2 regions of the Oceanobacillus sp. FSL K6-0118 genome follow, and region 1 is predicted to be linked to the other one. Evidence: a T-box and tRNA genes for the amino acid it is inferred to sense, from the RefSeq annotation. Region 1 holds a T-box; the other holds one or more tRNA genes.

What was found. A T-box is a leader RNA that pairs with one kind of tRNA and senses whether it is charged. The one in region 1 lies ahead of tyrS (tyrosine--tRNA ligase), so its partner is inferred to be a tRNA-Tyr.
Region 2: it encodes a tRNA-Tyr, which carries the amino acid that the T-box ahead of tyrS (tyrosine--tRNA ligase) is inferred to sense. The anticodon was not compared.

Annotation. Positions count from the first base shown of each region.
Region 1 is NZ_JBBOVR010000001.1:2,594,744-2,609,469, forward strand. Features, by position in the region: gene MHI02_RS13325 (ABC transporter substrate-binding protein) at 1-579, opposite strand, end outside; gene MHI02_RS13330 (M20 metallopeptidase family protein) at 601-1,761, opposite strand; gene tyrS (tyrosine--tRNA ligase) at 2,142-3,413, opposite strand; T-box leader at 3,495-3,704, opposite strand; gene MHI02_RS13340 (transglycosylase domain-containing protein) at 3,931-6,822, shown strand; gene MHI02_RS13345 (GNAT family N-acetyltransferase) at 7,030-7,683, shown strand; gene MHI02_RS13350 (acetoin utilization AcuB family protein) at 7,684-8,340, shown strand; gene MHI02_RS13355 (acetoin utilization protein AcuC) at 8,337-9,503, shown strand; gene motS (flagellar motor protein MotS) at 9,659-10,426, opposite strand; gene motP (flagellar motor protein MotP) at 10,416-11,240, opposite strand; gene ccpA (catabolite control protein A) at 11,320-12,315, opposite strand; gene MHI02_RS13375 (ISLre2 family transposase) at 12,563-13,972, opposite strand; gene MHI02_RS13380 (bifunctional 3-deoxy-7-phosphoheptulonate synthase/chorismate mutase) at 14,167-14,726, opposite strand, start outside.
Region 2 is NZ_JBBOVR010000001.1:981,278-996,003, reverse strand. Features, by position in the region: rRNA gene MHI02_RS05220 (23S ribosomal RNA) at 1-1,332, opposite strand, end outside; rRNA gene MHI02_RS05215 (16S ribosomal RNA) at 1,776-3,341, opposite strand; tRNA gene MHI02_RS05210 (tRNA-Ile) at 3,584-3,657, opposite strand; tRNA gene MHI02_RS05205 (tRNA-Gly) at 3,671-3,744, opposite strand; tRNA gene MHI02_RS05200 (tRNA-Arg) at 3,913-3,989, opposite strand; tRNA gene MHI02_RS05195 (tRNA-Arg) at 4,003-4,079, opposite strand; tRNA gene MHI02_RS05190 (tRNA-Leu) at 4,081-4,169, opposite strand; tRNA gene MHI02_RS05185 (tRNA-Gly) at 4,175-4,249, opposite strand; tRNA gene MHI02_RS05180 (tRNA-Leu) at 4,274-4,358, opposite strand; tRNA gene MHI02_RS05175 (tRNA-Lys) at 4,366-4,438, opposite strand; tRNA gene MHI02_RS05170 (tRNA-Thr) at 4,447-4,522, opposite strand; tRNA gene MHI02_RS05165 (tRNA-Tyr) at 4,542-4,626, opposite strand; tRNA gene MHI02_RS05160 (tRNA-Phe) at 4,632-4,707, opposite strand; tRNA gene MHI02_RS05155 (tRNA-Asp) at 4,735-4,811, opposite strand; tRNA gene MHI02_RS05150 (tRNA-Met) at 4,824-4,900, opposite strand; tRNA gene MHI02_RS05145 (tRNA-Val) at 4,930-5,005, opposite strand; tRNA gene MHI02_RS05140 (tRNA-Glu) at 5,077-5,151, opposite strand; gene MHI02_RS05135 (hypothetical protein) at 5,410-5,670, opposite strand; gene MHI02_RS05130 (lactonase family protein) at 5,984-7,030, shown strand; gene MHI02_RS05125 (MFS transporter) at 7,060-8,286, opposite strand; gene MHI02_RS05120 (MarR family winged helix-turn-helix transcriptional regulator) at 8,300-8,707, opposite strand; gene MHI02_RS05115 (YjcZ family sporulation protein) at 8,838-8,948, opposite strand; gene pabB (aminodeoxychorismate synthase component I) at 9,164-10,903, opposite strand; gene MHI02_RS05105 (Lrp/AsnC family transcriptional regulator) at 11,106-11,609, shown strand; gene MHI02_RS05100 (aminotransferase) at 11,606-12,778, shown strand; gene MHI02_RS05095 (CAP domain-containing protein) at 12,963-14,093, shown strand; gene trpB (tryptophan synthase subunit beta) at 14,294-14,726, shown strand, end outside.

The sequences.
Region 1 (14,726 bases):
TTCCCCTGCTTCCTCGGCAATTTCTTTTGGAATAATAGCTAATCCTGTTTTTGGAGCAGCCATATCATCTAGAAGCCCGTTATACACTTCGTTCAATGTAATTTCTACCGTTAATTCATCGATTGCCTTCACGTCTTCGATATACTCACTTGCAACTTTGCCTACAGAAGAAACAAGTCTCCATCTTTCAATAGATGCTACTACATCTTCCGCCCCAACAGTTGTGCCATTATGAAAATTCACATCATCTCTAATGGTTATGGTATAAACCTTTTGATCATCTGAGGCACTATAATCTTCAGCTATCATCGGTTTAACAGCAAAATCTTTATCAAGCGCTACTAATGTTTCAAAAATATGCCAAGCGATATCCCTTGTTGGACTTGAAGCATTTGACATAATGTCTAATGTATCTGGCTCACTAGTATAAGCGACGTCAAGTGTGCCACCAGTTTGTTTTTCCTCTGCCGCTGAATTTCCTTCTCCCGTCTCTTCGCTTGAACTCCCATTACTACAAGCCACCAAAATAAGTGTGAAAATTAATATAGCAAATAATTTTAATGTTTTTTCTAGACGCATTCCTCTGATCTCCCCTAGTAATTAGTCAACTAAATAGTGTGAAACAATTTTTATAAATGCCTTTTCAATATTAAGTAAAGCCCTTTCATCTATATCAAATTTCGGATGATGGTGTGGATAATGGGTACTTTCGCTTTCATTTCTTGATCCAACTCTGAAATACGTTCCAGGTTTCTCTTTTAAGAAGTAAGCAAAATCCTCCGCTCCCATCGTTGGCTCTAGTGCAACAACTTCTTCCTTATTAAAAACCTCTTTTAAAATATCATTTACAGTTGCTGTCTCTTCCGGATGATTAAATAGGGATGGGTAACCACGTAAAAAGTCAATTTCACAGTTTGCGTGATTCGCATTGGCAATTCCATTTACAATAGAATGTATTTCCTTTTCAACTAAATCACGTACATCTTCATCAAAGGTTCTTACCGTTCCCTCAATTTTAGCTTCATCCGGAATAACATTAAATGCAGCACCAGCTTGGAATACCCCCAGTGTAACAACAGCAGATTTCAATGGGTCTACCCTACGGCTTACAATTTTTTGTAGGGATTGAACAATTTCACTACCAATAACAATTGGATCAATTGCCTCATTCGGCCTAGCACCGTGTCCCCCATGCCCTTTTATCGTTATTTCAAACTTATCAACTGCAGCCATTTGGTATCCGGCACCAACAGCAACTTGACCTAATGGAAGTTCTGAAGCGAGATGAGCAGCAAATACATAATCTACATTATCGAGAATTCCCTCCTCAATCATATATTTTGCTCCTCCTGGTGGCTTCTCCTCCGCCGGTTGGAAAACAAAAAGTATTTTCCCCTTTAATTGTTCTTTATATTTACTAAGCATTTGTGCTGTCCCAAGAAGTGCTGCCGTATGGCCATCATGTCCACAAGCATGCATAACGCCTGGGTTTTCGGATGTATATGCAGTATCATTTTCTTCATGAATAGGCAGAGCATCGAAGTCCGCGCGCAAAGCAATTGTTTTACCTGGTTCTTTCCCTTCTAACTCCGCAACAATCCCGTGACCACCAATCTGTGTTTTCACAGAAAGTCCAAAGCTTCTTAATTTTTCTGCTATAAACAATGCAGTATTTTTTTCTTCAAATGATAACTCTGGATGTCTATGTAAATGTCTACGCCAATTCTGAACTTCCGAAAACTGTTCATCAACTTTATTCATAATTGTTGAAAATTCTTTAATTAAGCCCAATTAAATCCCCCGCATTCTATTTTTATTTGAATTTAGTAAGTTTTATAAAGAATACCCCATCAGTGGGAACTTCCTTCAACCCCCGCTGACTTATCAAACCTTTACGGGTAGTTGATCTCCCACCTACCTTCTTTGTTTTTTAGGCGGGAATCTTACTGTCCGTTTAGGTGGGATAAATTTATAAGTAATGATAACCATATTATACCTAGTTGTCAACTCGGTTTAGGGTATTTTCATAGATTTGGAGGCTATTTTTATATGTAAAAACTAAGGTTGAGAGTACCTTACACTTTTTTGGCAAAAAAAATACACTGACATCTCAAGTCAATGTATTTTTTCAATTTCCAATATTAATTAAAGGAAATTAAGAAATATTTTTTCTTACCACGGCGGATAATAGTGAATTTCTCTTCAATACGGTCTTCTTCGGTCACAGTATATTGAATATCTTGTTGACGTTCCCCGTTAATATAGACCGCTCCATTAGAAATATCCTCCCTTGCTTGGCGCTTAGAAGAAGAAATTTTAGCATTTACTAATAGATCAACTAGGCCTATATCTTCTTTTGAAGTTTCAAATGTTGGTACATCTTTAAAACCTTGTTCAATGTCACTGGCGGATAGCTTCTTAAAATCTCCACTAAACAATGCTTCTGTAATTTTTTTCGCTTGTGCTAGCGCTTCTTCACTATGAACTAATTTAGTCATTTCTTCTGCAAGACGTCTTTGAGCAACACGATTTTCCGGATGGTTAGTAACCTCACTTTCTAATTGAGCAATTTCTTCTTCGTTTAAAAATGTAAAGTACTTAATAAATTTAATGACATCACGGTCGTCCGTATTAATCCAGAATTGATAAAATTCATATGGCGTTGTCTTTTCCGGATCAAGCCAAATTGCTCCACCAGCTGTTTTACCGAATTTAGTTCCATCTGCCTTTGTTATTAATGGGACAGTTAAACCGTATACTTTAATTTCCTCATCTTGATTTTCTCTTGCCCGACGAATTAATTCCATTCCAGCGGTAATATTTCCCCATTGATCACTTCCACCTATTTGTAATGTTACGTTTTCTTCTTCATATAATTTCATATAATCTAAAGACTGCAATAGCATATAACTAAACTCAGTAAAAGAAAGTCCCTGTTCTATACGAGCTGAAACAGATTCTTTAGCTAGCATATAATTAATACTAAAATGTTTTCCTATATCTCTTAGTACATCAATAAAAGTTAATTTTCCTAACCAATCATGATTATTTCGTACTTTTACAGAACTTTCAATGTTCTCCACTTCTAAAATTTTGTTAATTTGTTTTTTTAATGAATCAGCGTAATATTGTACCGTTTCTGTTGTATTTAATGACCTTTCTGTGGAACGTCCACTTGGGTCCCCTATCATTCCGGTACCGCCGCCGACTAATGCAATTGGTTTATGACCAGCTAATTGGAATCGTTTTAGCATAATTAATGGTACTAAATGACCAATATGTAAACTATCTGCCGTTGGGTCAAAACCACAGTACAAACTTACCTGGTTCGTTTCTAAATGTTTTTTTAGACCTTCATGATCGGTAGTTTGTTGAATTAGTCCGCGTTTTTCTAAATCTTGTAAAATATCCATTACATGCACTCTCCTATTTTAATTTGGCATCTTTCTAAGAAAACAGCCATTTCTAAAAATAAAAAAACTCATCCCTAACTAAAAAGGGACGAGTTATTAAACACGCGTTACCACCCTTGTTGCACAGTTGTGCCACTCGGTATTGTTATCGATGTTTCCACCGTTTCCTTCATAAGAGAAGAAATTGCTCCAGAACGTAATTCGTGTTACAAATGTATACTAGTTTCCACCGACCACTAGCTCTCTTTGATAGGGATTTGTAAAACTACTTCATTCTTTCTTAGCTACTTACATATATATAGAATGTTGCTAATAGTGCATGTTCAAAAAGTTGGATGAAAAAGACCGATTCAGCTGAGAAAGCTGCACCTCCACAAGGGTATGACATGTTCACCAGACTTTTTGAACATCCTCTAATAATCTTTATCATATACATTATTAAAATGCAACTAAATTCATCTATCTCGAAAAATATACTTATGATATAATTATAAAAGAATTTTAGGGGGTTTTGCAAATGAAACTGAAAGAGATGTTTCATCAATTAAAGAGAAAGTCTAAATCAGCGTGGAATACCTTTAGAAACTATGAATTTATCAATAAAGTATCGACCATATGGAAAACTGGTAAGATCCAGAAAACTTCACGTATTACATATGATGTTGTTTGGAATATAATATTAGTCTTTTTAATTATAGGTTTCATAGGTGCTTTCTTTGTTGGAGGGGTAGGCGCAGGTTTTTTTGCCTCCCTTATAAAAGATGAACCCGTACGTAGCTATGCAGACATGAAGGAAGATATCTATAATTACGATGAAACGACAAAGTTATATTTTGCTGATAATATTTATTTAGGAGATGTACAAACCGATCTTTATCGGGAAGAAACGACCCTAGATAAAATATCTCCTACCTTAATTCAAGCCGTTATTGCAACGGAAGATGAATATTTTAATGAACATCAAGGTATTGTGCCAAAGGCTATATTCCGAGCATTATACCAAGAAGTATCAAATTCAAATATGCAAAGCGGTGGTAGTACACTCACACAGCAATTAATAAAAAATCAAATATTAACAGATGAAGTATCTTTTGAAAGAAAGGCGAAAGAAATTCTCTTGGCCCTACGGTTGGAACGATTCTTTGAAAAAGATGAAATCCTAGAAGCGTATTTAAACATTGTTCCATATGGACGTAATTCCTCAGGTGGAAATATAGCGGGAATTCAAACAGCTGCACAAGGTATTTTTGGTATTAATGCAGATGAAGTTAATCTTGCACAAGCAGCATATTTAGCAGGTTTGCCACAAAGCCCATCCTATTATACACCATTTAAAAATAATGGTGGTTTAAAAGACGAGGACGGAATAAAGCCTGGCCTAAACCGGATGAAAATTGTTTTAAACCGAATGCTCGATATGGACTATATTACAAAAGAAGAATACGAAGAGGCGATAAACTATGATGTAGTTGCCGATTTCAAAGAAGAAGACAAATCTCCACATAAAAAATACCCAATCTTAACTAGAGAAATTCAATCAAGGGCAACAGATATTATTATGTATCATTTGGCAGAAAAAGATGGGCATTCTAAAGAGGATCTGGAAAAAGATAAAGAATTAAAGAAAAAGTATTCCGCACTAGCATCTAAAGCTATTCAGTCGGAAGGGTATAAGGTTCATTCGACTATCGATAAAAAGATGTACGATGCATTCCAAGAGATTGCAGCCAATTACCAATATTATGGAAATGATAAGAATACGGTAGTAAATAAAAAAACAGGCGAAACAAAGCTTCAATCTATTCAAGCTGCAGCAGTTTTAATTGATAATAAAACAGGAAGAATTATTAGCTTTTTAGGTAATCGTAATTATAGTGAGGAAAATCAAACAAACTATGCAACAGCTAAAAGACAAATAGGTAGTACAGCTAAACCTTTAGCCGTTTACGCACCAGCAATGGAATTAGGTAAAGTTCAACCTAGTACGACTATCGTCGATGAACCTAGAAGCTGGGGATCATGGAGTCCTAAAAACTATGGTGGTGGAAATTACGGTACGGTAACAGTAAGAAAAGCATTAGCTAGCTCTTATAATATACCTGCAGTTATTACCTATGAGAAAATAATTTCACAAGACCCTGCTAGCTATTTGGAAAAAATGGGTGTTACTTCTCTAGTAGAAGCTGACCATCAAAATCTATCTTTTGCTCTTGGAGCATCTGAGAATGGTATATCTGTTGAAGAAAACATTAATGCTTATGCAACCTTTGGCAATAATGGAAAATTTGCAGATGGTTATATGATAGATAAGATTACAACAGCTGATGGTGATGTTGTATATGAGCACGAAACAAAACCTGTTGATGTTTTTTCACCACAAACAACATATCTTACAATTGATATGATGCGAGATGTCATAAATAGTGGTACGGGTGCTTATGTAAAATCAAGGTTAAAATATGGTGGTGTTGACTGGGCAGGAAAAACAGGTACTTCACAAAATTATGATGATGCATGGTTCATTGCTACTAACCCGAACGTAACATTCGGAACATGGCTTGGTTATGAGATCCCTGATTCTATTTACGACAGTTCTTCTTCACTAAGTTACAGTCAACGTACGCAAAATTTATGGGCACAATTAATTAATGCAGCTTCTGATATTAATCCGGAACTTGTAGCACCTTCCGAAAGATTTAAACAGCCGGATGGTATTGTCTCTAGAAGTTACTGTAGTATCTCAGGTGACTTGGCATCTGATTTATGCCAAAAAGCCGGGTTAGTAAAATCAGACATCTATAATTCGAAATATGTACCTACTAAGGTAGATGATAGTTTAATAGCAGGTTCACAAATTGTTATAGCTGGAAAAGCTGTTGCAGCTGGGTCAGATACACCTAAGGAATTCACTTTAGGAAATGGGCTCATGTTTAATCCTGAATGGCTGGAACGCAAAGGGATTAACAATGTTAGCCAACTCATTCCCCGAACCGATACAGATAAATGGCAACAAATTGGTGCTCCTAAAACTAGGTTAGCATCCTATAAAATTGAAAATGATGGCAAAGCTCCTTTAGCGCCGACGTCAGTAAACTATAAGGATAATAAGCTTAAATGGAATAAACCAGACTCAAGTGATATAGTCGGATACCGGATTTATCGCAAATCGAACTCCGATGGAAATTATAAACTTGTAGGAAACACTTCAAATACTGAGTTCTCAGTTGAAGATGACAATGCGACTTATCAAGTAAAAGCAGTTGATTATTTTGGCTTAGAGTCTAGTCCATCTAATGAAATTGTAATTGGCAAAGACCCTAAATCAGCTGATGAATCCGAGTCGAAAAAGGCAAAAGAAGAGAAGGAACAAAAAAAGAAAGAAGAAAAGAAAAAAGAGAAACAAGAATAACATAGGCACAGCTCAGAAAGTGCTTAATATTAAAGAAGGTACTCGTTGTCGGGTATCTTCTTTTTTCTAATAGAGACGGAACTTATTAGCTCCGCCCCTACCATTAGAAAAACTCATTCATGAAAATGTTACAAAAGACTAAAACTTTTTCGAATTATCTTGTATACTATAGTTAATACGGATGACCTGAAATTAGGTGGTGAAAACATGGAACACATCAAGACCCATTACAAGATGCAACGAGAGACCTCATCAGAACCCATTGTGATTGAGGGTCCACTCTCCTCGAATGAATTACAGCAATATCACTTTCATGAGAAATTAACTGCATTTAGGCCAGCACATAAACAATTTGAGGCGCTTCAAAAAATCGCTGACTTTCCGGAAGGCAGAATAATAGTAGCTCGTACACTTGATACTATTATTGGATATGTCACTTATGTGCATCCTGATCCACTTGAAAGATGGTCTGAATTTAACATGCAGGATTTGATTGAATTAGGGGCAATAGAAATCATCCCAGAATTTCGTGGTGAAAAAGTCGCTTCTAACCTTCTTGAAATTTCCATGCGTGATGAATTTATGGAAAATTATATTATAATTTCTACAGAATATTATTGGCATTGGGATTTAGAAGGAACCAAATTAAGCATCTGGAATTATCGAAAATTAATGGAAAAAATGATGGCAGCCGGTGGATTACTCCCCGCTCCAACAGATGACCCGGAAATTATTTCTCATCCCGCAAATTGTTTGATGGTCCGTATCGGGAAAAATGTTCCGGAAGAATCTGTAAAGAAATTTGATGAATTACGATTCCTATCAAGAAATAAGGATCGTTCTATGAGGGAGGGTTTATAAATGTTAGTACAGGAAATCATGAAAACTGAGGTGATTACTCTACCCCAAAATGCAACAATTGCTAACGCCCTACAATTATTACAAGATCATCGTATTCGCCATATACCTATTGTCAATGATAACAATGAAGTAATTGGTATTGTTTCTGACCGTGATGTAAGGGATGCAAGCCCTTCAGTCTTGTTAAAGAATGATAGCATAGAACAAAATGAATTAGAGAATGAAATAAAAATGATTATGACTACACCTGTTATTACAATCCATCCGCTTGATTTTGTAGAAGAAATTGCACGTGTGTTTTATGATAAGGAAATTGCTTGTTTACCAGTTGTGAATAAAAATAAACTGGTCGGTATTGTGACGGAAAAGGATATGTTATATACGTTAATTCAGTTAACAGGGATAACGGTACAAAGCTCCGTAATTGAGGTAAAAGTTCCCGACGTCCCAGGGATTATTCCTGAGGTTGCAGCTATTTTTGGAAAACGCAAAGTGAATATTGCATCCGTATTGGTCTACCCATTTAAAGATGATCCAAATTATAAAATACTTGTTTTTCGAATCCAAACAATGAATCCGCTTCCATTCATTCAAGACTTACGAAATGCTGGCTACAAATTAATGTGGCCTAATAATATTCCGGAGCCAAAAGTATGAAAAGGAACGCAGCTTTTATATTTTCTGATCAATTTTTAGAATACCATTTTCATGAAAATCACCCTTTCAATCAAAAACGAATTCAATTAACGAAAGAATTATTGGAACAATCGAATGCATTAACTTCTGAGGACTTACTTTTACCTCGTAAAGCGTCAGATAAAGAAATAGCATTATTTCATGATGAAGATTATATAGAAGCAGTTAAAAGAGCAAGTTTTAACCAATTAACTGATGACGAGAAACGTGAATTCGGTCTTGGTACGGAAGACACTCCCATTTTTGATGGTATGCATGAAGCATCCGCCCTGCTCGTCGGAGGTTCATTAACAGCTGTAGATGAAGTTATAAATGAACGTGTTAATCATTCGTTGAATATAGGCGGTGGACTACATCACGGATTTAAGCGGAAAGCTTCTGGATTTTGTATTTATAATGATGCGGCTATTGCTATTAGATATATAAGAAAAAATTATAATTTAAGGGTATTGTATGTTGACACGGATGCCCATCATGGTGATGGAGTTCAAAGTGCATTTTATGATGACCCTAATGTATGTACATTTTCAATCCACGAAACAGGTAGGTATTTATTTCCGGGTACAGGTGAAGTAAACGAACGGGGAATAAAACAAGGATTTGGTTATTCATTTAATCTCCCTATCGATGCTTTTACACAAGACGAATCCTTTTTGGAAGTTTATGAGGGGGCTATTAGAAGAATTGCGGAGTTCTTTAAACCTGACATTATTATTACACAAAACGGAGCAGATGCACATACATATGACCCCCTAACCCATCTTTGCACTTCTATGAAAATATATGAACGTATTCCTGAGATTTCCCATGAATTAGCCCACGAGTACTGTAACGGGAAATGGATTGCCCTTGGGGGAGGAGGCTACGACATTTGGCGAGTTGTTCCAAGAGCATGGGCTCAAATTTGGAATGTCATGAAAATGGGTACAATTAGCACCGGCCCTCTCCCACGCACATGGATTGAAAAGTGGAAAAAGGAATCGCCTGTAAATATTCCGAATCATTGGCATGACACAAATGAAGAAGCATTTCCTTACATTCCTAGAAAACCAGAAATTAACGATAAAAATAGTAAACTACTAAATCAATTACTAAAATACACGTTTAAACCACAAAAGAAATGATAACAACTATCTACAGTTCTTAATAAAGTAGACTTCCATCCGATCTCCCACCTACTTTCTTTGTTCCCCAGAAGCTTAAGGTGGGAATCTACTGCCCGTATAGGTCGGATAAAGAGGAATAAAAAGAGCAGGTGCATATTCAGCAACTGCTCTTTTTATTCCATAATTACAATTTCTACTCTCCGATTTTTACCCCAGTGTTTTTCAGAATCGTTTGGTGCTATAGGTCTAGTATCTGCATAACCAACTGATGAGAATCTTTTTTCATCCAATTCAAATCCATTAGTTAAATAGCGAATAACACTACCGGCGCGAGCTGCCGATAATTCCCAATTCGATGGATACCTATAGTTTGTTATCGGCCTAGAATCAGTATGCCCTTCTACACGCACTTGGTTTGGAACATCTTTTAAGAGAAGACCTATCTTATCTAAAAATGGTTTAGCCGAATTTAATACGGTTGCCTCTCCAGTGTCAAATAAGATATTCTCCTGCAAGACTAATACAACACCTTCATCTGATCGCTTAGCCGTAATAGCACCATTTAAATTATTATTATCAAGAAAAGATTCTACTTCACTAACTAGATTATCTAGAGAGTTCCCTTCTTCCGTCTTAGGTGTTTGATCACTTAAATCACTTTCATCCAAGTCACTATTCAACTTTCCTTCTAAGTTATCCCCTTTTTCATTTTTGGATTGTTCAGCAGGTTGATTGGAAGGAACTATAGAAGGATAAAAATCAAAAATCATTCTGTTTTGGAATGATTCTTGAACCGCCTCAAAGCGTTCATCGTCAAGGTTTGACATAGCAAATAATAGTATGAAGAAAACTAAAATTAAGGTTACCATATCAGAATAGGTAACCATCCATTTTGGTGCACCAGTTTCTTTAATGGACTTCCTCTTTCTCCTACGCTTCATTAATGCTTTCTCCTATGATATTAGAAGTCTGGATTTCTTTTTGCTTTTCTTGATCTTCATTGGAAAGAAATGCATTTAGTTTCTCCTCAAGGATACGTGGATTCTGTCCGGATTGTACACCAATAATTCCCTCAATGATTATTTGCTTATAAAAAGCCTCTTCTTCTGTTTTCCCCTCTAACTTATTTGCCATAGGCGTAAACACAAGATTAGCTAACACAGTTCCATATAATGTCGTTAATAGTGCCACAGCCATACTAGGTCCTAATGTAGACGGATCAGATAATTGATTTAACATCAAAACGAGTCCAATCAACGTACCTATCATTCCCCATGAAGGTGCGTATTCAGCTGCCTTTTCAAACAAAGACCTACTTTTCGCGTGTCTTTCTTCCATTGCCATAATTTCTGCTTCTAGAATATCATTGATTACTTCAGGTTCAACGCCATCTACAACAAGTAATAAACCTTTACGTATAAATGGATCATCAATACCATCCAAATCATTTTCTAAAGCTAAAATACCTTCTCTCCGCGCCCTTTCAGCTAATCGAGAAAAAAGCGCAATTAACTCAGGTAACTGCTTACTATTTTGAAGGGAAGTCGCCTTAAATAACTTGAAAATTAGTTTGAGTTGTTCCATTTTAAAAGCGATTAACATAGAGGCTATTAGGCCACCAATTACAATCAGAATACTAGATACATCAATAAATGATACAGCACCTTCTGTACCGCCACTTGAAAGAATCGCTAGCATAATAACGATAAAACCAAATGTAATGCCGATAGGAGTTAATATATCTTTTTTACTCATTTTCTAAATCTCCCCAACCATTTAAAAGATATAGATGAATGTAATTTACATCCATCTATATCTTTTATCGGCATCATTTTTATAAAGTTGAATTTCTTAACTCAATTCTATGAGGCAATATGACATTTTTTTCAGCAACTTCTTCTTTATTCATAAATTTTGTCAATAAGCGCATTGCAACTGCACCGATGTCATACATAGGTTGTACAACTGTTGAAAGCGTCGGACGAACCATGGTTGCAAGTCGAGTATTATCAAAACCAAAAATTTCTACATCATTCGGAACATTATACCCCATATCTTGAACACCATGGATAACACCTAATGCCATTTCATCTGAAGCGACAAAAATAGCCTCTGGTTTTTCATCTAAAGCCGCTAATTGCTTGGCAGCTTCAAGCCCGGACTCATAAGAATAATCACCTTGTACAATGAATTCTTCCTTAATCGGAACATTTGCCTCAGCTAATGCACGCTTATAGCCGGCAAATTTATGTTCATTAATACTTGTATCTTCTCCGCCACCAACATATGCCGGATTTTTCTTTCCTTTATCAACAAAATGCTTTGTTGCTTCATAAGCAGCTTCTTCATAATTAATATTTACAGATGCTAATTCCTTTGTGTCATCATAAGTTGCTGCTAACACGATTGGAACATTCGAAGTATTAAATTGTTGCAAGTGTTCTTCAGTAATGGTTCCACCCATAAACAATATTCCATCTACTTGTTTTTCCAACATTGTATTAATTAACGCTAACTCTTTATCTTTATTTTGATCTGAATTACTTAAAATAACATTATATTTATACATAGTTGCAATATCTTCTATACCACGAGCTAATTCTGAAAAGAAAATACTGGATATATCTGGAATGATTGCACCTACAGTGGTTGTCTTTTTACTAGCTAATCCTCTAGCTACCGCGTTTGGTCGATAACCTAAACGTTCTATTGTCGCTAAAACTTTTTTACGTGTTGTTGGCTTTACATTTGGATTTCCATTCACTACTCTCGAAACCGTAGCCATAGACACATTTGCTTCTCTTGCTACATCATAAATTGTTACAGTCATTACTGTGTTTACCTCCTATATTATAAATCCAGTCTTTTGTTTATATCATACTCTAACATGATAAAAAAAACAAAAATAACCGTCTTTTAGTATGTGTCAAGTTTTTCTCGGTGTGTCTTTCACGCCAATATTTCCGGCACTCTATTTTTGTACACTTTTTCGGCTACCGCGCGACCCTTGTCGCTTGCTGTCCCCAATTTTTAGGTAACGTTCTAAAAACCAAGAACCTTACCTAAAAATCAGGGTGTTATCTAAAACTTTTTATTAACTGTCCAATAGCTGATGAATGAGCTGTATTTAGGCTTATTTTACCTTGTTTTGCTCCAATTGACGGCTGGGTTTCCTGGCGTAGAAATTCAGTCATACGAACCACTTTTTTCACGTCTCGTTGTTTTCTTACACTTCGCCTTTGGTCTCTCAAATAGACGGATCGTAATGTTTTATTTAGAATCCCTTGTTTGATCTTCACCATTGCCTCACTACCTTCTAAACTCCAATGCATTCCACGCTTTTTCATTCGGAATGAAATATGTCGTTGGTTGGATTCCATTGCACCCATGCCCCTTGCCTCTTTTGGTGGATTCTCAACTTTTTCTCTCCAATCAAAAATTCGATCCCAATTACCGCCAATATATCTACGAAAATCCTCGGCCTTTTCTAACTGCTTATCCGTTTCTAAAGTGCTCTCCAATGTATCCATCCAACGTATGAAATCATCCAGTTCGTGTTCTTTGATTGCCTTTTGTACACCTTCTTTAAACTCGCTCTTTTTAACTCCAAAAGTTCGATTCAGTGCTTTAGAAATGTGAAAGGAATCCAATTGATTTAAAACAGGATAACTAGACTGTGAGAAAGCCTCTTGAAAACGTTCTGCCGTATAACCGGGACCACCATCACTATTGGTGACAACTTGTGTATTTTCTAAGGAATAATGACTAGCTGTAAACGCCTGGACTTCTTTCCAAAAATCATTTGTTGGTTTGGTTGTCATAATAACTTGTGGATTCTTTAGGGATACGCGCTTTCCATTTTTAATCCAACCTTCATGGATCACTGCATGATGTACTTCATGACTTGTTTTTTCCTTAGTCCCACGCACAAATACACCATCTGCCTCGGCAAATAAAAATTCCAATTCTTTCCCCTTTGGTAAATAGGCAGCTTCCTCTAATTCAGCTAACAATTCTTCATCAGCTTGCGCTTGTGCTTTTCCTACACGCTTCACCATACTTCCCACTGTCGTATGACTAAGATTCACGGCAGTCCATTCACTTAATATGCGTGCAGTTTCTCGGTACGTACTCTCACTAGCCAACTCCGCCACTTTTACTTCAACTAAAGGACTATGTCGCTGATATTTTCTAAATCCAACCCACTCATCAAAAGGATAATGCGCTTTCCCATTGATATCGTGCATTAATGTATGCGTAAAACGAACTGCCCCAAAGATAAACTGAATTGTCTTTTCATCTTCTCGTTCAACCGTCCAACCCTTACTTTGCATTCTTCTTTTTATCGTTTGATTAAGTTGTGTAAATACGCTCCCCATCAGTTTAGTAAGGAGATCATATACATAAATTTGAACATGTTCCTCAAAGTCAATTAAATCATTTGTATCCTTTAATAATTCGCTGATTTTTGATATAATTGTATTCATGAAAAGGCCTCTTTCAAATGTATTTGCCGGTCAGCATACATTTATGATAGAGCGCCTTTTCTTTTTTTTCTAGAATTTTGTTTCAAATCCCCGAGAACTATTTTACACATAGCGTCTTTTATAGTTAATTCATTAATTATAGTCTTACGATAAAGAAAGACTAATCAATATTGATTAGTCTTTTCTAAACATACCTATTTTAAACGATTCTCTAAATCTGTTAGTTCTTCATAGAAACGATCGAATGTTGGGATGTCCATTTGTTGTGCTGAATCAGAAAGTGCTACAGCAGGATCTGGATGGACCTCTGCCATAATTCCATCTGCTCCAATAGCAAGGGCTGCTCTTGCCGTCGGAAGTAATAAATCACGGCGACCAGTTGAATGTGTAACGTCTACCATTACAGGTAAGTGTGTTTCTTGTTTTAGAATTGGAACCGCGGAAATATCTAATGTATTTCTTGTTGCTTTTTCATAAGTTCTAATACCGCGTTCACATAGAATAACATTTCCATTACCACTAGAAACAATGTATTCAGCAGCATTAATATATTCAGAAATTGTAGCAGAAAGACCACGTTTTAATAAAACTGGTTTATCAATTTGACCTGCAGCTTTTAACAATTCGAAGTTTTGCATATTTCTTGCACCGATCTGGATAACATCAATATATTCAACAGCCTTTTCTAAATCTGTTGGTGTAACAATTTCACTAATCGTAACTAGATCATATTCATCTGCAATACGTTTTAAGA
Region 2 (14,726 bases), 1.6 Mb from region 1:
AGAGATTCTCACTCTTTTTTCGCTACTCATACCGGCATTCTCACTTCTAAGCGCTCCACCAGTCCTCACGGTCTGACTTCACAGCACTTAGAACGCTCTCCTACCATTGTTCGTAAGAACAATCCACAGCTTCGGTGATACGTTTAGCCCCGGTACATTTTCGGCGCAGAGTCACTCGACCAGTGAGCTATTACGCACTCTTTAAATGGTGGCTGCTTCTAAGCCAACATCCTGGTTGTCTAAGCAACTCCACATCCTTTTCCACTTAACGTATACTTTGGGACCTTAGCTGGTGGTCTGGGCTGTTTCCCTTTCGACTATGAACCTTATCACCCATAGTCTGACTCCCAAGTTTAAGTATCTGGCATTCGGAGTTTGACTGAATTCGGTAACCCGATGAGGGCCCCTAGTCCAATCAGTGCTCTACCTCCAGTACTCATCATCTTGAGGCTAGCCCTAAAGCTATTTCGGAGAGAACCAGCTATCTCCGTGTTCGATTGGCATTTCACCCCTACCCACACCTCATCCCCGCATTTTTCAACATACGTGGGTTCGGGCCTCCAGTCAGTGTTACCTGACCTTCACCCTGGACATGGGTAGATCACACGGTTTCGGGTCTACGACCGCATACTAAATCGCCCTATTCAGACTCGCTTTCGCTACGGCTCCGTGTCTTCCACTTAACCTCGCATACAATCGTAACTCGCCGGTCCATTCTACAAAAGGTACGCCGTTACGCATGAACGCGCTTCGACTACTTGTAGGCACACGGTTTCAGGTACTCTTTCACTCCCCTCCCGGGGTGCTTTTCACCTTTCCCTCACGGTACTGGTTCACTATCGGTCACTAGGGAGTATTTAGCCTTGGGAGATGGTCCTCCCGGATTCCGACGGAATTCCACGTGTTCCGCCGTACTCAGGATCCACTCCGGAGGAAATTCTTTTTCGATTACAGGGCTGTTACCCTCTTTGGCTAACCTTTCCAGGTTGATTCATCTAAAGAATTTCTTTGTAACTCCTTGTGGAGTGTCCTACAACCCCAGAGAGCAAGCTCTCTGGTTTGGGCTGTTTCCGTTTCGCTCGCCGCTACTTGGGAAATCGCATTTGCTTTCTCTTCCTCCAGGTACTGAGATGTTTCAGTTCCCTGGGTGTGCCTCTTATGCCCTATGTATTCAGACATAAGTCCTGTTCCATTACGAACAGTGGGTTTCCCCATTCGGAAATCCTCGGATCTAAGTTTACTTACAACTCCCCGAGGCATATCGGTGTTAGTCCCGTCCTTCATCGGCTCCTAGTGCCAAGGCATCCACCGTGCGCCCTTATTCACTTAACTAAGTTTACAATGAATAAGCGTGCTATTATATAGCCTTGCTTTAAAATTTGATGTCTTGTTTACTCTTATTTAGTTTTCAAGGTACAAAGTTTCAGAGAGATTTGCTCTCTCAAAACTGAACCAAACAACACAGTATGTTTCATCCAAATTAGGATGTTCCGTAATGTCCAGCTGCAGCACCCAGCGACTAGCAAACTTCCTTCACCTCCGCGCGATAAAGAAGACTTGCCGACTGGTGAAACCAGAGGCTTAGTCGCACTTATACCCTTGTGGTGTAAGTCAACATCGATTCACTTACGTTCATCGTGTTTCCTTTATCTCCTTCGGTAGAAGAATGTCCGATTAAAATCGCCACTTTGCGCGGCAACATCGGACCACCTGGCATGGCCAGGCGCAGTTTGTACGTCGCTAACCGGGTGCTTTCGCTTTTCGTATATCCTTAGAAAGGAGGTGATCCAGCCGCACCTTCCGATACGGCTACCTTGTTACGACTTCACCCCAATCATTGGTCCCACCTTCGGCGGCTGGCTCCAAAAGGTTACCTCACCGACTTCGGGTGTTACCAACTCTCGTGGTGTGACGGGCGGTGTGTACAAGACCCGGGAACGTATTCACCGCGGCATGCTGATCCGCGATTACTAGCGATTCCGGCTTCATGTAGGCGAGTTGCAGCCTACAATCCGAACTGAGAATGGTTTTATGGGATTTGCTTGACCTTGCGGTTTCGCTGCCCTTTGTACCATCCATTGTAGCACGTGTGTAGCCCAGGTCATAAGGGGCATGATGATTTGACGTCATCCCCACCTTCCTCCGGTTTGTCACCGGCAGTCACCTTAGAGTGCCCAACTTAATGCTGGCAACTAAGATCAAGGGTTGCGCTCGTTGCGGGACTTAACCCAACATCTCACGACACGAGCTGACGACAACCATGCACCACCTGTCACTTTCGTCCCCGAAGGGAAATCCCTATCTCTAGGGAGGGCGAAAGGATGTCAAGACCTGGTAAGGTTCTTCGCGTTGCTTCGAATTAAACCACATGCTCCACCGCTTGTGCGGGTCCCCGTCAATTCTTTTGAGTTTCAGCCTTGCGGCCGTACTCCCCAGGCGGAGTGCTTAATGCGTTAACTTCAGCACTAAGGGGCGGAAACCCCCTAACACCTAGCACTCATCGTTTACGGCGTGGACTACCAGGGTATCTAATCCTGTTCGCTACCCACGCTTTCGCTCCTCAGCGTCAGTTACAGACCAGAGAGTCGCCTTCGCCACTGGTGTTCCTCCATATCTCTACGCATTTCACCGCTACACATGGAATTCCACTCTCCTCTTCTGCACTCAAGTCCTCCAGTTTCCAATGACCCTCCACGGTTAAGCCGTGGGCTTTCACATCAGACTTAAAAGACCGCCTGCGAGCGCTTTACGCCCAATAAATCCGGACAACGCTTGCCACCTACGTATTACCGCGGCTGCTGGCACGTAGTTAGCCGTGGCTTTCTGGTTAGGTACCGTCAAGGTCAGGTCAGTTACTACCTGACTTGTTCTTCCCTAACAACAGAGTTTTACGATCCGAAAACCTTCTTCACTCACGCGGCGTTGCTCCGTCAGACTTTCGTCCATTGCGGAAGATTCCCTACTGCTGCCTCCCGTAGGAGTCTGGGCCGTGTCTCAGTCCCAGTGTGGCCGATCACCCTCTCAGGTCGGCTACGCATCGTTGCCTTGGTGAGCCTTTACCTCACCAACTAGCTAATGCGCCGCGGGCCCATCTATAAGTGACAGCTTACGCCGCCTTTCAAACTTCTTATTATGCAATAAAAAGTATTATCCGGTATTAGCTCACGTTTCCGCGAGTTATCCCAGTCTTATAGGTAGGTTGCCCACGTGTTACTCACCCGTCCGCCGCTCGTTCCACTCTCTTCACCCCGAAGGGATCAGAAGAGATTCCCGCGCTCGACTTGCATGTATTAGGCACGCCGCCAGCGTTCGTCCTGAGCCAAGATCAAACTCTCCAAAAAAGTTTGTTTCAAATGAATGAAATTCATTTGAAATTCTTAGCTTTTAGAGGAAAAACCTCTATTTTTTAAAAAGAAAAACGAGTTTCTTTTTCTTGACATACTGGTTGTTTTGTTCAGTTTTCAAAGAGCAAAATTTATTATCGCTTCAAATAAGTAACTTTAATAATATATCATATTCACTATATCTTTGTCAACAACTTCTTAAAAGATATTTTTGGATCATCCAACTAAAATTCATTGGATGGGCCTGAGTGGACTCGAACCACCGACCTCACGCTTATCAGGCGTGCGCTCTAACCAGCTGAGCTACAGGCCCATTATAAAAATAATGGAGCGGGTGATGGGAATCGAACCCACGACATCAGCTTGGAAGGCTGAGGTTATACCATTTAACTACACCCGCACAATTTAATTAAATTTGTACTTTAGATTCAATCCCGACCAACATGCCTCTCCATCTACAAGCCTATTCAAGGAAGTCAATGCTTCGAGGCAACTCGTAGATTATTCGGTAGAAGTGTCGCTCGTGGCTGAGGTTATACCATTTAACTACACCCGCATAATAATAAGGTGGCCGAGAAGACAGGATTCGAACCTGCGACCCACAGCTTAGAAGGCTGTTGCTCTATCCAACTGAGCTACTCCCCGTGCACTATGTATATGGCGCGCCCGAGAGGAGTCGAACCCCTAACCTTTTGATCCGTAGTCAAACGCTCTATCCAATTGAGCTACGGGCGCATGGTGCCGAGGACCGGAATCGAACCGGTACGGTAGTCACCTACCGCAGGATTTTAAGTCCTGTGCGTCTGCCAGTTCCGCCACCCCGGCAAGAGTGGAGCGGAAGACGGGATTCGAACCCGCGACCCCCACCTTGGCAAGGTGGTGTTCTACCACTGAACTACTTCCGCATGATATTATATTAAGTAATGAAATGGTGCGGGTGAAGGGAGTCGAACCCCCACATCCGAAGATACTAGATCCTAAGTCTAGCGCGTCTGCCAATTCCGCCACACCCGCATAATGATGAGCCATGAAGGATTCGAACCTTCGACCCTCTGATTAAAAGTCAGATGCTCTACCGACTGAGCTAATGGCTCATTAAAAATGGTGCCGGCCAGAGGACTTGAACCCCCAACCTACTGATTACAAGTCAGTTGCTCTACCAGTTGAGCTAGGCCGGCGAATGATAAAGTTATTAAATGGTGGAGGGGGGCAGATTCGAACTGCCGAACCCAGAGGGAGCGGATTTACAGTCCGCCGCGTTTAGCCACTTCGCTACCCCTCCAACAATGGTGGCTCGGGACGGAATCGAACCGCCGACACACGGATTTTCAGTCCGTTGCTCTACCGACTGAGCTACCGAGCCATCATAATGGAATCTATTCATTTAAAATGGCGGTCCGGACGGGACTCGAACCCGCGACCTCCTGCGTGACAGGCAGGCATTCTAACCAGCTGAACTACCGGACCAATTCAAATATTTGGTTGCGGGGGTAGGATTTGAACCTACGACCTTCGGGTTATGAGCCCGACGAGCTACCAGACTGCTCCACCCCGCGATGTGAAAAATATAAGATTTAGAAGTTAATGGTGGAGGATACAGGGCTCGAACCTGTGACCCCCTGCTTGTAAGGCAGGTGCTCTCCCAGCTGAGCTAATCCTCCAACGCATTAGGATGTGCTAGTACATGTGTTGCGACAGGTCATCGCGTACTTAACATGACTTCCTTAAAAAATGGTGACCCGTACGGGATTCGAACCCGTGTTACCGCCGTGAAAGGGCGGTGTCTTAACCGCTTGACCAACGGGCCATTTCATATTTCGAATTAATTTGTCAACGCGCTTTAATATATCATATTTCAATGTTTGATGTCAACAAGAAATTTCATTTGACTTTATTCGCGTTTTTTAATCGGTTTTTAACAGCAAAATTTATATTAAAGCAAACTCATATAAATGTCAACATAAAATAATAAATTTTGTTTTTTAATTTTAACAATCGACAAAAACGCCCCCAAAATGACGCTTGTTATAATTATACACAATATTGAAAGAAGAGAAACTATATACTAGGATTCCTCTTCTTCTTTTTCATCCTTATCCAAGTTCACATCTTCTAGATCAAGCCAAGATAACATTTCTCCCACAACTATATTTACTTTTTCATTTACAATATCTTCCCCATATTTTTTCTTCGCCTTTTCAATAAAACTTAAAACCTCATCATTATATTTTATAATCGGCTCATCACTTTCAAGATTATTAAACAAATCCAGTATTTCATCTAATGCTTTATCAAATCGTTTACTTTCTATTTCAGTTGCTTTCATAATAAAGTCACCTCAAGATTATCATGCCCCAAAAAAACTCAATTTCTACCTTTTTCTTTTTAAGAGTTTGTTCAAAAGTCCGGTAAAATGACACTTCGATACTAAGGAGGCGTTGCAACAAATCTTTAGTGGGACGAGTAATCGTAGTCCCAGAACGTTGGCGACCTCAGTCCGTTTCATTCACCTTTTTAAACACGCATTTTAAGAAGTCTTTTCCAAGGCTAGACTCGTAAAAGCAAGGAAGTGACAAGTGCTCATGTTATCGATATACTTAGGTAGACACTGATTTAAGTAGAAAGGGGATTCTCAGAACATGAAATACATCGGATACATTGGCACATATACAAAAAAAAGCAGTGAAGGAATATATTCATTTGAATTAGATACGGAAGAAAAGAAAATATCGAACGTTAAAATTGCAGCTAAAGTTGACAGCCCTACTTACTTGAAGCTTACTATTGATAATAAATTTCTTTTTTCTGTCGCAAAAGACGGAGATAATGGTGGAGTTGCCTCTTTCAAAGTTAATGATAGAACCGGTGAACTAACAGCAGTTAATAATCAGGTAGAACCCGGTGCGAACCCTTGTCATATCAACACGGATAAAGATTATCAATTTTTATTCAGTGCTAATTATCATAAAGGTACGGTAGATTCTTATAAAATAAATCAAAATACTGGTGAAGTTAGCCAAGCTATATCAACTATTCAACATACTGGTAGTGGACCCGATCCTAGGCAAGAAAAATCGCATATCCATTATGCTGGCATGACTCCGGATGAAAATTACTTAGTTGTCACTGACTTAGGCAGTGATTTACTTCTTACTTACCAAGTTAGTGACAATGGTGAGCTAACTGAGGTAAATCGTTTAGTTGTTCCAGCTGGTAGTGGACCTAGACACCTAGCTTTTCATCCTAAACTTTCTACTATTGCGTATCTTGTAACGGAATTCAGTGGGGAAGTTTTTGTCCTATCATACGATCAAGAAAATGGAAGCTTCTCCATTGTTCAATCGATTAAAACCATTCCAGAAGATTTCAAGGAAAATAATCAAGGTAGTGCGATTCACGTTTCTTCTGACGGAAGATTCGTATACTCTGGAAATCGAGGACATAATAGTATCGCTGTTTTTAAAGTAGATACGGAAACTGGAAAATTATCTTTTATTGAGAATACACCAACAGAAGGTGACTGGCCAAGAGATTTCGTTCTCGATCCTAGTGAAAAGTTCTTAATTGCTTCCAACCAAGAATCAGATAATCTTACTTTATTCTCCCGTGATACCGAAACAGGCAAATTATCGTTATTACAAAAGGACATACATGCTCCTGAACCGGTATGCCTTAAGTTTTTATAAAATTACGTTTGAATACAAACAGCTAGGAACTATTGTCCTAGCTGTTTCTCTACCTCTTCATGAATCATTCTATGTTGTTTCCTTGAGCGGGATGTCTTTTTCCCATGTACGAAATAATATACAAAAATGGAAACAAAAACGATACATGCCATTCCAACATACATTCCTCTATAACCCGTTAAAGGTAAAGTAAACCCTAATAAAAATGGACCAACGCCTACTCCTGTGTCAAAGAATACAAAAAAGGTAGAGGTTGCAAGTCCAATTCTATGTGACGGAGCTCTGTTAACTGCAATAGTTTGAGCACTTGATTGTACGGTACCAAATCCAATTCCAATAACGGCTCCCGCAATAAGTAAAATCAAACCATGTGAAGCTTGACTAAGCAAAATTAGTCCAAAACCAAATATGACAAGGCATGGATAAATAACGGAGTTTTCTCCCTTTAAATCAAATAATTGACCAGTAAACGGTCTAGATATTAATAAAAACGCCGCATACATGACGAAAAAGAAACTTGCTGTATCAACTAAATTTATTTCTGTCGCATAAGACGTCATAAACGATAAAATGCTGGAGTATACAAATCCAAGGATTGCTATAAAAATCGCAATCGGTACAGTTGTCTTTTCAAAGTAATCACTAATTTGAAAGGACTTTTTCGCAGTCTCCTTTGGTACCCGAGCTACTTCTGGTACTCTCAACGTTAAAGCAGCTATCAAGGATACTAGAGCAAAGGTAGTAGTAGTTACAAATATCACTGTATAGTCGAAATGTTGGCTTATAAATAATCCTAAAAAAGGACCAATGGCCATGGCTAAGTTCATACTTGTAGCAAAATAACCCATTCCCTCTCCACGTCTTACCACCGGAATAATTTCCGCTGCGATTGTTCCCGTTGCAGTGGTACATATCCCAAATGAAAAACCATGGATAAATCGAAGGGCTAATAATAAAGGTAAATTGTTAATAGGAAAATACAATAGCATCATAGCTAGAAAAAGTACCGAACCGAGTAATAAAAGTTTTTTCTTACCAACCGTCGCAAGTGCTTTTCCCGCTATTGGTCTCACAAGCACTGCGCCAAGTACGAAAATACTTGAAGCAAGCCCAGCCAAACTTTCTGATGCATGGAAACTTTTTATCGAATAAACCGTTAACGTTACGATTAACATATAAAACGAAATAAATAATAAAAAGTTTGAGGTGGATACCATGATGAAGTCTTTCGTCCATAACTTAGGTTTTCTACTCAAACTTATTCCTCCCTTATTTAATTTTTTCTTTTAGCTTATGGATTGTATGTAAAGTCACCATTAGATCCTCATCTGAAATTTCGTTTACTAGATTTTCTTCAAAGGTGTCTATAATCCGCTTTGCATCGTCATAAACTTGCATCCCTTTTTCCGTTAAATGGATTTTTCTCTCCCGTTTATCTGTACTAGGAATTTTTTTAATTAAGCCTATTTTTTCTAAACGATTCACGGTACGAGTTATAGTTGGTTTTTCTACATCATAATAATTACTTATTTCAACAAGAGTAGCTGTATTAAAATGCTTCAAATAGAAAACTATCAACCATTGCGAATGATATAAACCAACTTTTGCTAGTTGTTCATTTATCTTTTTCGTAAATGCCCGGGTAAACTGTAACTGATGATGAAAAAAAGAATCCACATTAAACCTCCACTTGAACAATTAGTTACCTAGGTAACTATATACATTTTTTCTTTTCTTGTCTAGTACAAAAGAAAATAAGGCACCAAATGAAACGGTGCCCTACGAATTTTCCAACACTTTTTAAAGATTAGTATCCATAACCTACATAAGAGGTTCCAATAATAATTAACAGTATGAATAGAACTACAATTAAGGCAAAACCTCCACCATAGCCAAAGCCTTTTTCGGGTGCACTCATAAATTAACACCTCCTCATTCACGTACATAATTACTATATGTTAAGGCGTACGAATTGTTATAGATAAATGCCTACATTTGATACTTAACTCCTAAAGATTATGGGAAAAGAGCCGTGATTTTCCCGAAAGTTTTTGTCTACACCCTTGTCTTTCTAGCAATAAAAAATTAAGTATACACATATTGGTTCTATATGGTTCATATTAGAAGACTTAGTTAAGTAGTAGAAAAGTCAACGGGAAGCCATTTACGTACACTATTGATTAACCAAATACCCTCTTGCCTATCTAAGTCTTCTACATATAATACTTTCTCCCTTATTTTTCCTGTTGTAATCAGGAATTGACGATAAGTTCCTGCAAGTAGCCCGCATTTTATTGGTGGCGTCCATAGCTTTCCATCAATCTTTAACACAACATTACCAATCGTAAATTCCGTTAATTCTCTGTTCTTATTCCATAAAAGCAAATCATAGATTCCCTCTTTTTTTTCAAAGCATTGATACATGGTACGATTCGTCGTTTTATGGTAATAAAATGGATTTTCCAAATCGATTGGCTCGTTTGCAAGCATTACTTTTACTGGAACATCTGGGGCAGTAATGGACTTGGCTTCTAACTCGATTTTTTCTTTTTTTGAAAAAAGCAAACGGACTTTATACGGACCATTTTCATAACTTTTAGCAAAAGAAAGTAAAGCTGTTTTAACCTTCTCTTTATTCATTGGTATTCCAAAGTAATTAGCGCTATTGCTAAGACGATGGATATGCTCTTCCAACAGAAAATACTCCCCATCTTCTAATAGTAAGCTCTCTAACAATCGAAAATCAGGTCTCTCTTCCTCCAACAATCTAGCTTTGTCAAGCATTTCGTGATACTCCCCTTTAGTTGTAGAATCCCAAGTGATTCCACCTCCTACTCCATAAGTGGCAACCCCTGTTTTTCCTTCAATAACAACCGTACGAATCGGCACGTTAAAAATTGCTTCCTTTTTCGGTGTAATAAAACCAATTGCACCACAATACACTTCCCGAGGAGTTGTTTCCAATTCTGAAATAATTTCCATCGTACTTATCTTTGGGGCACCGGTAATGGATCCACAAGGGAAAATCGCCCGAAAAACATCTACTAAATCAGTTTGTTTCTTTACCTTTGCTTGTACAGTTGATGTCATTTGGTGAACGGTTGGATATTGCTCGATTTCAAATAATTTCGGTACATGAACGGATGTTGGTTGTGCAATAACACTTAAATCATTTCGTAATAAGTCCACAATCATGATGTTTTCAGCACGATTTTTCTCCGATTTGTACAACCATTTTGCATTTTCCTTATCTTCCTCTACTGTTTTTCCCCTATTAATCGTTCCCTTCATTGGACGGGTTGTAATGGTTTCGTCCTTCATATGAAAGAAAAGTTCCGGTGAAGCTGATAAAATCTGATAATCTCCTATATTAAGGTAGGCAGAATAGTTGGATGTTTGCGCTCTTTTTAGTTTTTCAAAAAAAGCTACATCATCACCTTGAAATTTAGAATACAATCGAGTGGTATAATTCGTTTGGTAGGTAACTCCATTTTTTATAGCCTTTTTAATCGTTTTAATAGATTTACTATATTCATCTTTAGGTGTAGAAATATTCCATGGACCCACCTGATAGTATCCATCACTTTCTACAGATTTTTCACTAACTTCCTTAAAAATTCCAAACCATAATAAAGGCATTTTGTTATTGGGATTTACTTTAAATTTTTCATTAAAAGCAGGTGCACTCTCATAAGCCAAATATCCTGCAGCATAATACCCTTCTTCAACCGCATCCTGTACCATTCTTAAACACGGGATCACTTCTTCCACTGCATTAGTCGAAATAACTCGAACTGGATTCGTAAACGTATGTGGACAAATCTCCCCTGTTGATGAAGCAAATTCAAATGATAATATAATTTCTTTATTCATTAGTTTTTTCCTTTTCCATTTAATTTTTTCTTTTTATTATAATATTACTAAATGACACATGTCACTTCAGTAAAAACTTCGACAAAAACCTTTAACTTTCACCAAAAACCAACATTAGTTTGACTTTATTTGTTGATAAATTCTGTAAAGTGATATAAATTTAATACAGTTTATCGTTTAGAAAATGGATGGAGGAAAAGCAATGAAATTATCTAATGATGAATTGAATATATTAGCAATTCTAGAAGAAAATCATAGAATCTCCACAGAAACTATTGCAATGCAATTAAATATGACGGAAGAAAACGTTCATAGGACGATTAAAAAATTAGAAGAAGATAAAATAATTGTTAGTTATCCAACCCTTATTGATTGGAATCAAATTGAAGGTAAAGAAACTGTCGTAGCAATGATAGACGTTAAGGTTACACCACAACATGGCGTAGGATTTGATGAAATCGCCGAGCGAATTTATCGTTATCCAGAAGTTAATTCCGTCTATTTAATGTCAGGTACTTATGACTTATCAGTTACATTAGAAGGAAAAACATTGCAAGAGGTTTCGAAATTTGTTTCGAATAAATTATCAACAATTGATAATGTTATCTCCACAACCACACATTTTATATTAAAAAAATACAAACATGATGGTGTCATCATCGAAGGGAACGACGATGATGATAAAAGAATGGTGGTTACCCCATGAGCATGGATTATGAACAATACTTATCAAAAACAGCAATAGACCTAAAACCATCTGGGATAAGAAGGTTTTTTGATTTGGCAGCAAGTATGGAGGGTGTCATCTCACTTGGGGTTGGAGAACCTGATTTTATTACTCCATGGAACATTCGTGATGAGGCTATCAATGCCCTACAGGACGGATATACATCCTATACAGCAAATGCTGGGCTAATCGAATTACGCCAAGAAATATCAAATTACGTACAAAGAAGATTTGATGTTCACTATGATCCTGAGAATCAAATCATTGTCACTGTCGGAGCAAGCCAGTCTCTTGATTTAGCCTTTCGCGCCATTGTAAACCCAGGTGATGAAGTGTTAATTGTGGAGCCTGCTTTTGTATCTTACGCTTCACTAGTATTATTGGCTGGAGGGGTTCCGGTTCCAATCTCCACCTACTCCGATAATGGATTTAAGGTAACACCGGAGCAAATTGAAGCAGCGATAACAGATAAAACGAAAGCTGTTTTAATTTGTACACCAAATAATCCAACCGGTACTTGTTTAAATAAAGAGGAGTTAACACAAATCGCTAACGTCATTCAAAAGCATGACCTCATTTGTCTCACAGATGAAATTTATGCAGAACTTACATATGATGATGGATTTACGAGTATGGCTTCCATCCCAGGAATGTATGAGCGAACGATTTTAATTAACGGTTTCTCCAAAGGGTTTGCAATGACGGGATGGAGGCTGGGTTTTGTAGCAGCCCCTAAAGAAATGGTAGACCTAATGGTAAAAATTTATCAGTATACAACCATGTGTGCGCCACATATGTTACAGAGAGCTGCCATAGAGGCTTTACAAAATAGTACAGATCAAGTTGAACATATGAGAGAAAGTTACTGGCGAAGAAGGAATTATATCGTTCAAGCCTTAAATAATATTGGGCTCAGCTGCCATATACCAGGTGGCGCATTTTATGTTTTCCCATCGATTAAGCAAACTGGACTCTCTTCGGAAGAATTTGCAAGCGAACTCCTCCAACAAGAAAAAGTGGCAGTCGTTCCGGGCAATGCTTTTGGTGAATCCGGAGAAGGATATATTCGTTGTTCCTATGCTACATCTATCGAACAATTGCAAGAAGCAATGAAGCGTATGGGAAGATTTATCGATTCATTGAAATAAAATAAGAAATCCCTGCTAAAAAATTAGTTAGGGATTTCTTATTTTTTACTAACCAAATGTGCTCTCCACTTTTCCCTTCCAAATTTAGCACTTTATACCACCTATTCTAGGCTTCTTCACATTTGTTCATAATGTTGATACTTGATATGATAAAAAAACATAAATGAAGACTGGATGTGGGGACATGTTACGCTTAAGAAATTGGATAGTTTTATTGCTTGTCGCCGGAGCTTTATGGCACTTTTATGGGGAGACATATGAGCATTCTGGTTTTCAAGGTGTTTTTCATGAGATAAAAGAAGATGTAAATGAGTTTATAGAAAATCCAATCGTCACTTCGACAGTAAATACAATAAAACAAGAGTTTCAAATATTATTGTCAAGGCTAAACGGGACTCAGGAAAATCATGATATAAAAACCGAACCGACTATAGAAAAACCAAAACTAAACGAACCGACCAATCAAAGCTTTTCCATCCATAATATTGAAATTGGTGATAAACGATCAGATGTAGAGCAACAAGTCGGAACCCCCAAACGTTCAAGTCTGAACGAATATGGAGTAGAATGGAATACTTATCATGAAAATTACCAAAACTTTTTTATGGTAGCATATGATAAGGAAGACAAAGTCGCTGGTCTATATACGAACCAGGATTTATTAAGTTCTACACTTGGCATTGATTTAAATAGTTCACGAGAGACTGTTTTATCAACTTTAGACGAACCATTATCAGCTATTCGCAAAGGACTAGTCCGTTATCAAATACAAAATGATGATGAAAATGATACATTTTTCATTGATCATAACTATGTGACGATTTTTTATGATAAACATGAAAATAATACGGTTACCGCCATTCAAATTATTAGCGACAAGCTAGAACAACAGAAAAAGGAATACTTCGGAGAACCGACCCCTGATTTAAAAGCAGGACTAGAATATCAACTTTTTGATTTAACCAATGCAGCCCGGGTCGTTCATGGTTTGCCAGTATTAAATTGGGAGGAACCACTTAGAAAAACTGCTCGTGATCACAGTACAGACATGGCTGAACATAATTACTTTAGTCATACGAACTTGCAAGGACAATCACCATTTGACCGGATGCAGGAAGATGATATTGTATTCCGAATAGCCGGGGAAAATCTTGCAACCGGGCAACCTAGTAGCATTTTTGCTCATGAAGGGTTAATGAACTCCTTGGGCCACCGAGAAAATATATTGAAAAAGGAATTTGAGTCTTTAGCCGTTGGTGTCGATTTTAACCAGAATTCGCAACCATTTTATACGGAGAACTTTTTAACGAAATAACAATCATTCGGACGCAGGAAACCAGCGTCCTTTTTTTATCCCACCTAAAACGGGTAGTAAATGCGACTAACCATCAGTGGAGGATGATTGAAAACCCCACTAATGGAAGTCTTCTTTATAATTTTCTTAAAATTATCTAACATTTCATATATAATAAGAGAATGAAACATAGTATTACTAGAATAGGAGCTGAGCAGAGAATGAGTGAAGAAGTTGTATCTGAGAAAGGTTATTTTGGTGAATTTGGTGGCAGTTTTATTCCCGAGGATTTAAAGGTGATTTTGGATAATATTGGAGACCAGTTCGATAAATATAAAGATGATCCTAAATTTCTAGAGGAATATCGTTACTATTTAAAAGAATATGTTGGGCGTGAAAATCCGCTAACATTTGCTAAAAACCTTACAGAAAAAATAGGTGGGGCCAAAATCTATTTAAAACGTGAGGATTTGAATCATACAGGTGCACATAAAATTAACAACGCCTTAGGTCAAATACTTCTAGCAAAACGTATGGGTGCCAAACGCATTATTGCGGAAACTGGTGCAGGTCAGCATGGAGTTGCCACCGCAACTGCAGCGGCAATGGTTGGTTTACCTTGCACCGTGTACATGGGAAAAGTCGATACAGAAA